Regions from separate parts of the Bradyrhizobium sp. 604_D8_N2_3 genome, predicted to be linked through region 2. Evidence: riboswitches for the same ligand, from Rfam matches in the RefSeq annotation. Region 2 holds a riboswitch; each other region holds the start of a gene.
The links. A riboswitch is a leader RNA that binds a small molecule or an ion and turns the genes downstream of it on or off. The one in region 2 is predicted to bind cobalamin.
Positions count from the first base shown of each region.

Region 1 (3,298 bases), 2.0 Mb from region 2:
TCGCCGGTGTTCTTGCGCAGGTCGAGGAATTCCTCGATGTCGACGTGCCAGGTCTCAAGATAGGCGCAGACCGCGCCCTTGCGCTTGCCGCCCTGGTTGACGGCAATCGCGGTGTCGTTGGCAACCTTCAGGAACGGGATGATGCCCTGGCTCTCGCCGTTGGTGCCCTTGATGTGGGCGCCGAGACCGCGGACCGGCGTCCAGTCGTTGCCGAGGCCGCCGGAATATTTTGCCAGCAGTGCGTTGTCCTTGATCGACTTGAAGATGCCGTCGAGATCGTCCGAGACGGTTGTGAGAAAACAGGACGACAATTGCGGACGCAGCGTACCCGAATTAAACAGCGTCGGCGTCGAGGCCATGAAGTCGAACGACGACAGCAGATCGTAGAACTCGATCGCCTTGGCTTCGCGGTCGATCTCGCGAACCGCAAGACCCATCGCGACGCGCATGAAGAAGGCTTGCGGCAGTTCGATCCGCTTGCCGCGGACGTGCAGGAAGTAGCGGTCGTAAAGTGTCTGGAGGCCGAGGAACTGGAAATTCAGGTCGCGCTCGGGCTTGAGTGCAGCCGCGATCCGGCCGAGGTCGAAGCGGGCCAGTTCAGGATCGAGCAGTTCGGCGGCAATGCCGGTCTTCACATAGGCCGGGAAATATTCGACATAGCGTACAGCCATATCGGCCTGCGAGGCGGAGGTCGGCACGGCATGGACATAGGACAGCACCTCGCCGCGCAGCTTGTCCAGCAGCAGGCGCGCGCTGACATAGGCGTAGTTCGGCTCCTCCTCGACCAGCGTGCGCCCGGCCATGATCGAGGCCAGCGCCAGTTCGTCCTGGCTGATGCCGTCGTAGAGATTGCGGGTGGTCTCGGTGAGCACGGGTGCCGCGGAAACGCCGTCGAGGTCGGCGCAGGCTTCGCCGATAATCAGCGCAAGCCGCTTGGCGTCGAGACCAACGCGCGAACCGTCGGCGAGCGTGACCTGAAGTGCCGGCGCGACAGCGGGCGTCGCTTCCGCGGCCGCCTCCTCGGCGCGCTGGCGCGACCGCTCCTCGCGGTACAGCACATAGGCGCGTGCGACCTTGTGGTGCTCGCTCCGCATCAAGGCGAGCTCGACCTGGTCCTGCACGTCCTCGATATGGAAGGTGCGTCCCTCGCCTGCCCGCCGCATCAGCGCAGTGACGACTTCGGCCGTCAGCTGCTCCACGCTCTCATGGACGCGGCGTGAGGCGACCGCGCTGGTGCCTTCGACCGCAAGGAAAGCCTTGGTCATGGCGACCGCGATCTTGGCGGAATCGAACGGCGAGACCTTGCCGTTGCGACGGATGATCTGCATGGCCGGCTCGCTCGAAGCAGGCGCAAGCGATTGTGGACGCAAATGAACGATGGGTGCGGAAGCGGTGTCCGCGTCGTGCAGGTTCAGTGACATCAATGGGCCCCGTGATGCGCGCGTTGTGTTTGAGCGGGGCTGTAAGGAAGGACGCTGCAGAAACGCCGGCAGCAGAGTTGCCGGGCGGTGCATGCAAGCGACCGCCGGACACCCCGCCCGTGGACGTTCAGATTGTCGCGGCAGGTCTCCTGGCTCGCAGGTCGTCGCCCACTTCCCGTCTTCCCGGCGCGAAAGGCGCCAGTGACGATTGTTCGGAAGCAGCTCGCTGCTGACAGTTGCGGGGGCAGCGCCGGAATTCCGCGCTCTCGCGCGGTTCACCGGCTTCCCTCTTAGCCACTAAATCTTGCGATCCAGCGGAACCGTGACGCCCACATGTGGTGACATATGCAGCCGGGTGTCAACGATTCGTTGCGGGTCAGAAGCTCTGTTCCCTGTGGAATGCGGGAATTCGCACTTGGGGCGCTCTTCAGCTTGGCGCGCTGTGTGACCCACGGCCCGACTGCAGGATCACACAGTCCGGCGCGACGCTGCCGCTGCATGTCGCCTCGCAGCCGCTCACCAGCGACGTCACTGTCGCTTCCAGCACGCGCAGCTCCGCAATTTTCGCCCTGATTGCACCGAGGTGCTTCTCCGCAAAGGTCCTCGTTTCGCCGCACGGCGAGCATCGCTGGCCGGCGAGCCAGACCGAGCTGGTCAGCCCGATGCGCGTCACGATGACGGCGGTGAAGGCGCCCTCGCCGCCCAGGAACGGCGTGGACGCTCGACGCTATTCGGACGAAAGGTGATAGCCGCGATCGCGATAGTCGAAATCGACGAGTTCGCAGATCCGAGCCGAGGGATCGGCGGGCGCCGCATAATAAGCCCTGATCTCCTTGATGCGACCGCTCGCCCCTTCGAACGCGTACCATTCGTCGCCGCGAAGCGCCGTGCCATGCGTGCGCTTCCAGTGCGTCCATTCGATCACGGCTTCCGGCGACGTCGACGAGCAAAGAATCTTTTCGATCGTCCATCGCGACCCGAGATTCTCGACGCACCAGATCCATTTGCGCGCGATGGTATCGGCGCCACGCCATGGAATGTCCGGCAAGCCGGGTGGGAAGTAGTGAACCGCGTCCGCTGTGAAGCAGGCCATCAAGGCATCGTAGTCGGCGGCGTTGCAGGCGTCGAAATAGCGACGGATCGTCGCCTCCATGGCGGCGGGCGATGTCTTGCTCATGTCAGGCTCCCGCCCGGATCGTCGTGGCCCGCGCCGGATCCGCACCGGCCTTTTTCCAGGCCTCAAAGTCGGCGCGCACGGCAGGTGTGGGCGGATAGACGCCGTAGAGCGGCTCGCCCGCACTGATACGATACGACAGGTACTTCTCGAGCTGGTCCCGCCTCTCGCAGAGGTCGGCCATTTCGGCGGCCAAATGCCGTGGCACGACCGTGATGCCGTCACCGTCACCGACGATGATGTCGCCCGGGTAGACCGCCACGTCGGCGCAGGCGATTGGAATATTCAGATCCGCGACGCGATGATACGACAACCGCGTCGATGCCGTGACCTGCCGGGCATAGGCGGGGAAATCGAGCCGCGCCAGCTCCTGGCCGTCACGAAACGCACCATCAGTGACAATGGCCGCGGCGCCCCGCACCTTCATCCGCGTCGGCAGCATAGCGCCCGCAGAGGCCGCGCGCGGATCGTTACGGCTGTCGATCACCAGGACATGGCCGGGCGGGATACTCTCGACCGCTTCCCACTGCAGATTGTCCGCGTTCGGATACGGCGTGAGCGTCTCTATGGTATCGAGATCCTCTCGCGCCGGGATCATGCGCATGGTGAAGGCCTCGCCGGCGAAGCGGACCGCGTCCTTGTTCATCGGCACCAGCCCGACCAGGAAGCACTGGCGCAGGCCTTTCTTGAACAGCTCGGTGGT
Region 1 covers NZ_JBPWPM010000001.1:5,136,316-5,139,613, forward strand. Annotated here, with positions in the region: gene AB7245_RS24440 (ribonucleoside-diphosphate reductase subunit alpha) at 1-1,421, opposite strand, end outside; cobalamin riboswitch at 1,544-1,761, opposite strand; gene AB7245_RS24445 (nuclear transport factor 2 family protein) at 2,149-2,598, opposite strand; gene AB7245_RS24450 (ribonuclease activity regulator RraA) at 2,600-3,298, opposite strand, start outside.
Region 1: it holds a riboswitch for cobalamin, as region 2 does, so the genes downstream of both, AB7245_RS24440 (ribonucleoside-diphosphate reductase subunit alpha) here and AB7245_RS14800 (TonB-dependent receptor) in region 2, are expected to answer to the same signal.

Region 2 (3,298 bases):
AGACGCAGCGTTTTCATATGGTGTATCCGCGCGCCCGGGAGCGCGCGTCCGTGTGAAGGAAAAAGGGGAATGTCGGGCGCCGCCGGGCAGCGCCCGAACGCTCACTTGACCGCCGTGACGATCACCTTGCCGGTGACGGTCTCCGGTTCGCCCTGCACCTTCACGGACAGCGTCATCTGGTAGCGTCCAGCCATCGGCAGGTCCGTCTTGAAGGCGTACACACCCGGCTCCCTGGACGGCAGCGGCGCGACCGCCGATTCCATCTCGGCCATCCCGTCCGGGGCCATGTCGAGGCGGCTTTTGAAGATGACTGCGTCCGGTATCGGCTTGCCGGTCTGCTTGTTCGTCAGGCGAACGGCGAGCGTGACGTCTTCGCCCTTCTTCATCTGCGGAGTGACGGGCTCGAAGGCGTAGTCGCCCGCGCCCGCCATCGCGGCGGAAGCGGCAAGCGAAAGGGTGGCGGCGAGAGCCGCGGTGCTGATTTTGGAAAGCATTGTCCTGTCCTCATGAATTGATCTTTCGCCGTGGCGCGTGAAGCGCGCACGTCAGTCGTCGTCGCGAGCAGGCACGCCGCTCGCGTCTCGGGCTTTGCGAGATCAGATTCGAGGAGGTCGGAAAGGAGGACTGCCGCCGCGGAAGGAAACGACCTGATCCGGGGGAATAGCCATCGTGCTGGCCATGACGGCGAGACGTTCGAACGCCACGGGCCTGACATCACCGAGCGCGATGATCCCACCGACGCAGCAGAAGCCCATCCCGCACTTGTAGCCGCCGCTATGGGAGCCCGTTCCCTTCATGTCGGGACAACAATCGTCCATCGACATGTCGGCGTCGCCGCTCATGTGCATGGCCGTCTGCATGCCATCCGACGACATTGCGAGGTTCGCCGCGGACGCGCCAACCGGCAGCATCGCCAAGGATATGGCGATGGCGACTGCCAGGATGGTACGGACGAACTGCATCAATATCGACTTACCTTGTCGGGCCGGAACTCGGCCTCAGTAGCATACTCGGACACCAAAGGCAGTTATGATCGTGGTCAAGCGTTCGTTACCCAGGCTCGTCCGGAGGCCGGGTTGGACGTTTCGACGCGGTCCTTCGGACTATCGTGCAAAACAGCAACACAAGGCCACCATCGACCGACCGGCCCGTCCAGCAGCCCGCGCGGATGTTGACGCGCTCATCCCCTGATGCCAGTTTCGTGATCGGTAGTGTCCGCAAGGACTCTTCAAGGGAATGCGGTGCGTCCACCTCAGTGGGCAATTCCGCGGCTGCCCCCGCAACTGTAGGCGGATAGCCGACGACCAAACGAACCACTGGAGCCCCGCTTGGGCCTCTGGGAAGGTGGTCGAAGGCGATGACCCGCGAGCCAGGAAACCTGCTACCAGCCATGGTCACGCGCGAACGCATTGGGCGGGGTGCCCTGATGTCGGACAAGTAGCCGGTGCATCCGCCGCCTGGGGCGAAGGTGGATGACTAAGGCAACCGCGGTGACGGTTTGTTTGCGTCGCCGCAGAGCGTTGTCGTGCAAAATCTTCATTTCCGTGCTGGCGCAAGGCCAGCGTTATCGCGTGCTTTCCTGATTACTCTGCTCTCGTCGGTGTCCTTGTCGTCCGCGGCGCTCGCGCAAAGCGCGGCGCAGGACAACCGCTCCCGGGAGGTCGGCCCGGTGATCGTGTCGCCGCCTGCGCCGCGACAGGCTCCTGCCGTCAGCCCCGGCACTCAGAAGCAGCGCGCGGCCCGGCGCGCCGCGGGACGCAATCGTGGCGCCCCTGCTGTCGCCGTTCCGGCCGCGCAAGCTCCGAGCGGGCCGGTACAGACGCCGCTCAATACGGCAGCCGTCACCGACGTCGGCTCCCGGCTCGGCATCACGGCGCGCGAGATGCCGGCGACCGTCGAGGTCATCGGTCAACAGACGATGCAGAACCTGGGCATCCGGACCACGACCGACGTCGCCAAGGCTGCAGTCGGCGTCACCGGCGGCGATGCGCCCGGCGCGCCCGCCATCTTCTCGATGCGTGGCTTTTCCGGCGACCAGATCTCCACGCTCTACAACGGAATCCCGATCGGGCCGTCGACCATGACCGGCCGTCCCATGGACGTGGCTGGTCTCCAGCAGGTCGAGATCATCAAGGGACCGGACTCGCTGGTGGCGGGCCTCGGTGCGACCGGCGGCGCCATCAACTACGTGAACAAGGCGCCGCACACCGGACCAATCGTCAACGACGCCTTCACTTCCTACGATTCCTTCAACGGCTATCGCGCCGGTTACGGATCGGGCGGCAGCACGCTGATCAACGGCCTCGACTACCGCTTCGACATCAGCCATTTCAACAACAAGGGCTTTATCGACGACACCTATTCGAAGCTCAGCAACGTCTCGGGCCAGCTGAACTATCGCGTCAACGAGAACCTGAGGATCTGGGGCGCGACCGAATACAGGCAGGACAACGACCGCTTCTACTGGGGGACGCCGCTGGTGCCGGCGAACGCGCCGGGCATCGTGCCGACGTATGGCGTCGTCTCCGGCCTCTGGAGCAACTATTACCTCGGCGGCGGCACGCCGGTCCCGGTCACCATCGACGCGCGCACGCTGACCACGAACTACAACGTGCTCGACAATCACAGCGGCGCCAACGAGCTCTGGCTGCGCAGCGGCTTTCAATGGGACATCACCAACAACATCTCGCTGAAGAGCCTGGTCTATGGCTATGACGCCCACCGGCACTGGTTCAACAACGAGATCTCGTCGTTTGACCAGACCGTAGGCAATTTCGCAGGCGCGCAGAGCATCTACCGCGAGCGCCTGGCGCTCGATCACGCGCAGCGGCTCTACGGCAACATCACCGACCTCACCGTCAATTCCAATCTCGGCGGAATGGACAATCGCTTCGTCGCCACCGTGGCGGCGAGCAGCAACCAGTTCAACGTCTCGCAGGACACGCTGTTCTTCAATGACTACGTCGACCTCCTCAATCCGGACCGCGGCCTCTACGGCCCGCGCAGCGACGAGAAGATCTACACCCATCTCGACACCGCCTCGCTGTCGTTCGAGGACCGGCTCAAGCTGACCTCGACCTTTGCGCTGATCGGCGGCATCCGTTTTGAGAATATCGAGCTGTCGCGGACCCGCTTCGACGAGAATGGCCTCCTGAAAGCCAACTATCCTTTCTCGAAGACGTTCAATCCGGTCACCGGACGCATCGGCTACACCTGGGACATCGCGCCCGGCGTGATGCTTTACAGCCAGTACGCGACGGCAGCCGACCCGACGGTGGCGAACATCTTCATCCTCAGG
Region 2 covers NZ_JBPWPM010000001.1:3,119,548-3,122,845, reverse strand. Annotated here, with positions in the region: gene AB7245_RS14815 (efflux RND transporter periplasmic adaptor subunit) at 1-17, opposite strand, end outside; gene AB7245_RS14810 (FixH family protein) at 102-494, opposite strand; gene AB7245_RS14805 (hypothetical protein) at 597-962, opposite strand; cobalamin riboswitch at 1,193-1,400, shown strand; gene AB7245_RS14800 (TonB-dependent receptor) at 1,601-3,298, shown strand, end outside.

Region 3 (3,298 bases), 2.0 Mb from region 2:
TCGTCTGGCGGTGGCCGGCCAAAGCGCAACGCAGGCCATTTTCGAGGTGATGAGCAAGGCGCACGGGCTCAGCGTCCCGCAGGAGAGCCTGCGCGCGCGCTACGCCGAAGGCCTCGCCGCCTACCGCGCGCAACGCTTCGACGAGGCTCGCGCCGCGTTCAATGCAGCGCTCGAAGCCGTGCCCGGCGACGGTCCCTCGCGCACGCTGCTCGGCCGCATCGCGCAGTTCGAGGCCAATCCGCCGGACGCAGCTTGGGATGGTGCCTGGCGGCTGGAGCAGAAATAGCCGTTCTTGCTGGGCTTGCACCGCCCTTGCTGGAAAAAACGTTTCTACTGGATAACGATGTTCGCCGTGACCTATTTCTCAGGCTTAGGTTTGACGTCCCTTGTGGCGTTTGATGGGGACACGCCGATGACAGAACTTCATGACAGGCTGGAACGGTTCGAGACGCTCACCGCCGAATGCGAGCTGATTGCCAAGCTCGCCACCGACAGCACCAAGCGCGAGTTCTATCTGAGACTCTCGGAGCAGTACCGTCAGCTGGCGGTGGATATGCGGAAGGCGATCGCGACCAAGGCCGCGGCCTGACGCCACCTGCAATCCGTTCTTAATGTTTGGCGCGCATCCTTTGAGGATGCGAGCGTCGCGATCATGATTGCTCGCATTGGGAATGCCGAGGTCCGTTGCGGTGCAGCGCATCTCGCTGACGTCGCTTTGCCGCTCCTAACCAGGGCAATCCCATGCGCCTTCTCGCAGTCCTCATCTTCGCGCTCATGACGGCCGCCTGCAACCAGGAGCAGGACATCACCGGCTCGACCCCGGTCTGTGCGATGCGGAACTACAGCTCCTACAATCCCCGCGACATGAACCAGTGCGTTGCCGCCTGCAAGGCGTGCGACCACGGCAACACCGTCACCTGCACCACGTCATGCACCCTCAAGGGTGCCCACTGAGCGGCGGCGCTGGCTGGAGCTAGCGCTGAGGGTGCTCGGGCACCGGAACGATTCACATGGGTTAGTCATTGAAGCGGCAGGCAGGACGCGGAGTCCTATGGAATGGGTATGCTCGATCCCGGTCGGTTCCTGGTGTCGTGCTCGCATTGCGATGCATGGCCGATGGCGGCCAACGTCAAACGTTCGAGCTGGTCTTCGTCGCCGCACGAGGTCCGCTTCGTATGCCCGCGCTGTCGCCGCGAGGAGACCGCCATCATCTCGGCCTCCGGTGAGCTGACCCCGATCCGGCGCATCGACGCTCCGCTGCGCGACGTCACCGCGGCCTGGGCTCAGGCCCAGCGGCCAAGAGGTCGGGCGTAGCCCGCCCGTCACAGGACCAAGAGATCGGGCGTAGTCGGCTCTGCGCAACGCCTTGCGCGGTCCTTTTTTGGAACCCGGCCTACGCCGACGCGTTTCCGCTCCGACATCAACGCACCGAGGCCCTGCGAATGATCAGCGAGCATTTCGACACCCGCACCCGGATCAACATGAAGCTGGCGCTGGATCGGGTCTGCCGCAATCGCCCGGTCGGCGAGGACCATTGCTTTCGCAGGTCCGTTGCCGAGAACATCATCCGCTGCGCGCTCACAGGCCGCACCGGCATCGGCCAGCTCGTCGATGCCGGCGAGCGGGCGATGATCAGGACGCGTTCGGAGCGGGAGACGGCCTGATTGCGCCGGCTCAATCTCCGGTGCGGTGCTTTGCCCGTCATGCAACCGGCCGATTGACTCTCCGCTTGCCCGCCCCGTAGATTGGCCGGTGACGGTTCTCCTCACGGAGATCAAAAGGGAACGTGGTGCGAGGTTTTCCCGATACCGGGATATTCTCAACGCCACGGCTGCCCCCGCAACTGTAAGCGGTGAATCTTTCGTCATATGCCACTGGGAATCTCGGTCCTGGGAAGGCGACGTAAGGTAACGACCCGCGAGCCAGGAGACCTGCCGTCAGCCGTGGTCACACGCGAAGATGTCGGTCGGGGAGTACAGACATTAGCTTCACCGGAGCAATCGAACGCTCTGCCGTGAAACCTCGTTCGCTGTGACGTGCCACTGACGTCATACCGAGGTTACAAGAGTGTCCCGTATTGTCTTTGCCGCCAGGCGCTTCCGCGCCGGCGTTGTCGCGTTCGTTTCCCTGTATTCGCTCGATCTGTCCATTGCCCAGGCCCAGCAATCGGCATCGCCCGATCTGCTGCCGCCGGTCGAGGTCGCGCCGACCGAGCGTCCGGCCAAGCCGCAAGTCGCGCGGCCTGCGCCGGACAAGCCCGAGCGGCAGCGCGTCGCTCGGTTGCCGAAACCCGAGCTGGTGCCGGCGTCGCCCCCGGTTGCCGGGGTATCCGCGGCCAACCTGTTTCCGACGGTCGTCGTCAGTCCGACGGGCGTTGTCACTCCGACCAATCTGGTTGCGAGCTCGGTGACGGTTCTGACCGCCAGAGACATGGAGCGCGATCAGCGCCGGACCGCATCCGATGCGCTGAGCGCGGTTCCTGGCCTGAACCTCGTGCAGACCGGCGGTCCGGGCGGACAGACGTCGATCTTCATGCGCGGAACGAATTCCAACCACACCAAGGTCCTGATCGACGGCATCGATGTCAGCGATCCCGGCAACCCGAACCGTTCGTTTGATTTCGGCCAGTTGCTCACCTCCGACATTCAGCAGATCGAAGTCCTGCGCGGTCCGCAGGGCGGTCTCTACGGCGCAGACGCGCTGGGGGGCGTGATCTCCATCGTGACGAAGAAGGGCGACGGTCCCGCCCGCGCCACCGGCTCGGTCGAGGGAGGCTCGTTCGGAACGTTCAATCAAACTGCAAGTCTGAGCGGTTCACAGGACCACTTCAACTATGCCTTCAACGTCGCGCATTTCCACGCGAACGACGTGCCGGTGACACCGGTCGAATTGCTGCCGCCGGGGCAGAAGGCGATCGGCAACTATTACGACAACATGACCTATTCGACGAAGCTTGGCGCCGAATTGAGCGAAAACCTGACGCTCAACGGCGTCGCGCGGTATACTGACGCCACCCTGCGCTTTACCGGAGACACTTTCGATCCCGTCACATCCGCGAGCTTTCCCGCGGCCGCGCAAAGCACGCAGACGGTGCACCAGCTCTTCACGCGCGGGGAGGCGGTCTGGTCCGCTCTCGACGACCGGATGAAAAGCTATTTCGGCGTCAACTACACCAATCACTGGAACTACAACATCTCGCCCGGCAACGCGATGGCCACGATCACGACCGGCGACCGCGTCAAGTATGATTGGCACACCACGACCCAGCTCGCGCCCAACAACAATGTCATCATTGGTG
Region 3 covers NZ_JBPWPM010000001.1:5,145,981-5,149,278, reverse strand. Annotated here, with positions in the region: gene AB7245_RS24505 (adenylate/guanylate cyclase domain-containing protein) at 1-286, shown strand, start outside; gene AB7245_RS24500 (hypothetical protein) at 413-589, shown strand; gene AB7245_RS24495 (hypothetical protein) at 742-954, shown strand; gene AB7245_RS24490 (hypothetical protein) at 1,057-1,314, shown strand; gene AB7245_RS24485 (hypothetical protein) at 1,443-1,664, shown strand; cobalamin riboswitch at 1,740-1,953, shown strand; gene AB7245_RS24480 (TonB-dependent receptor domain-containing protein) at 2,068-3,298, shown strand, end outside.
Region 3: it holds a riboswitch for cobalamin, as region 2 does, so the genes downstream of both, AB7245_RS24480 (TonB-dependent receptor domain-containing protein) here and AB7245_RS14800 (TonB-dependent receptor) in region 2, are expected to answer to the same signal.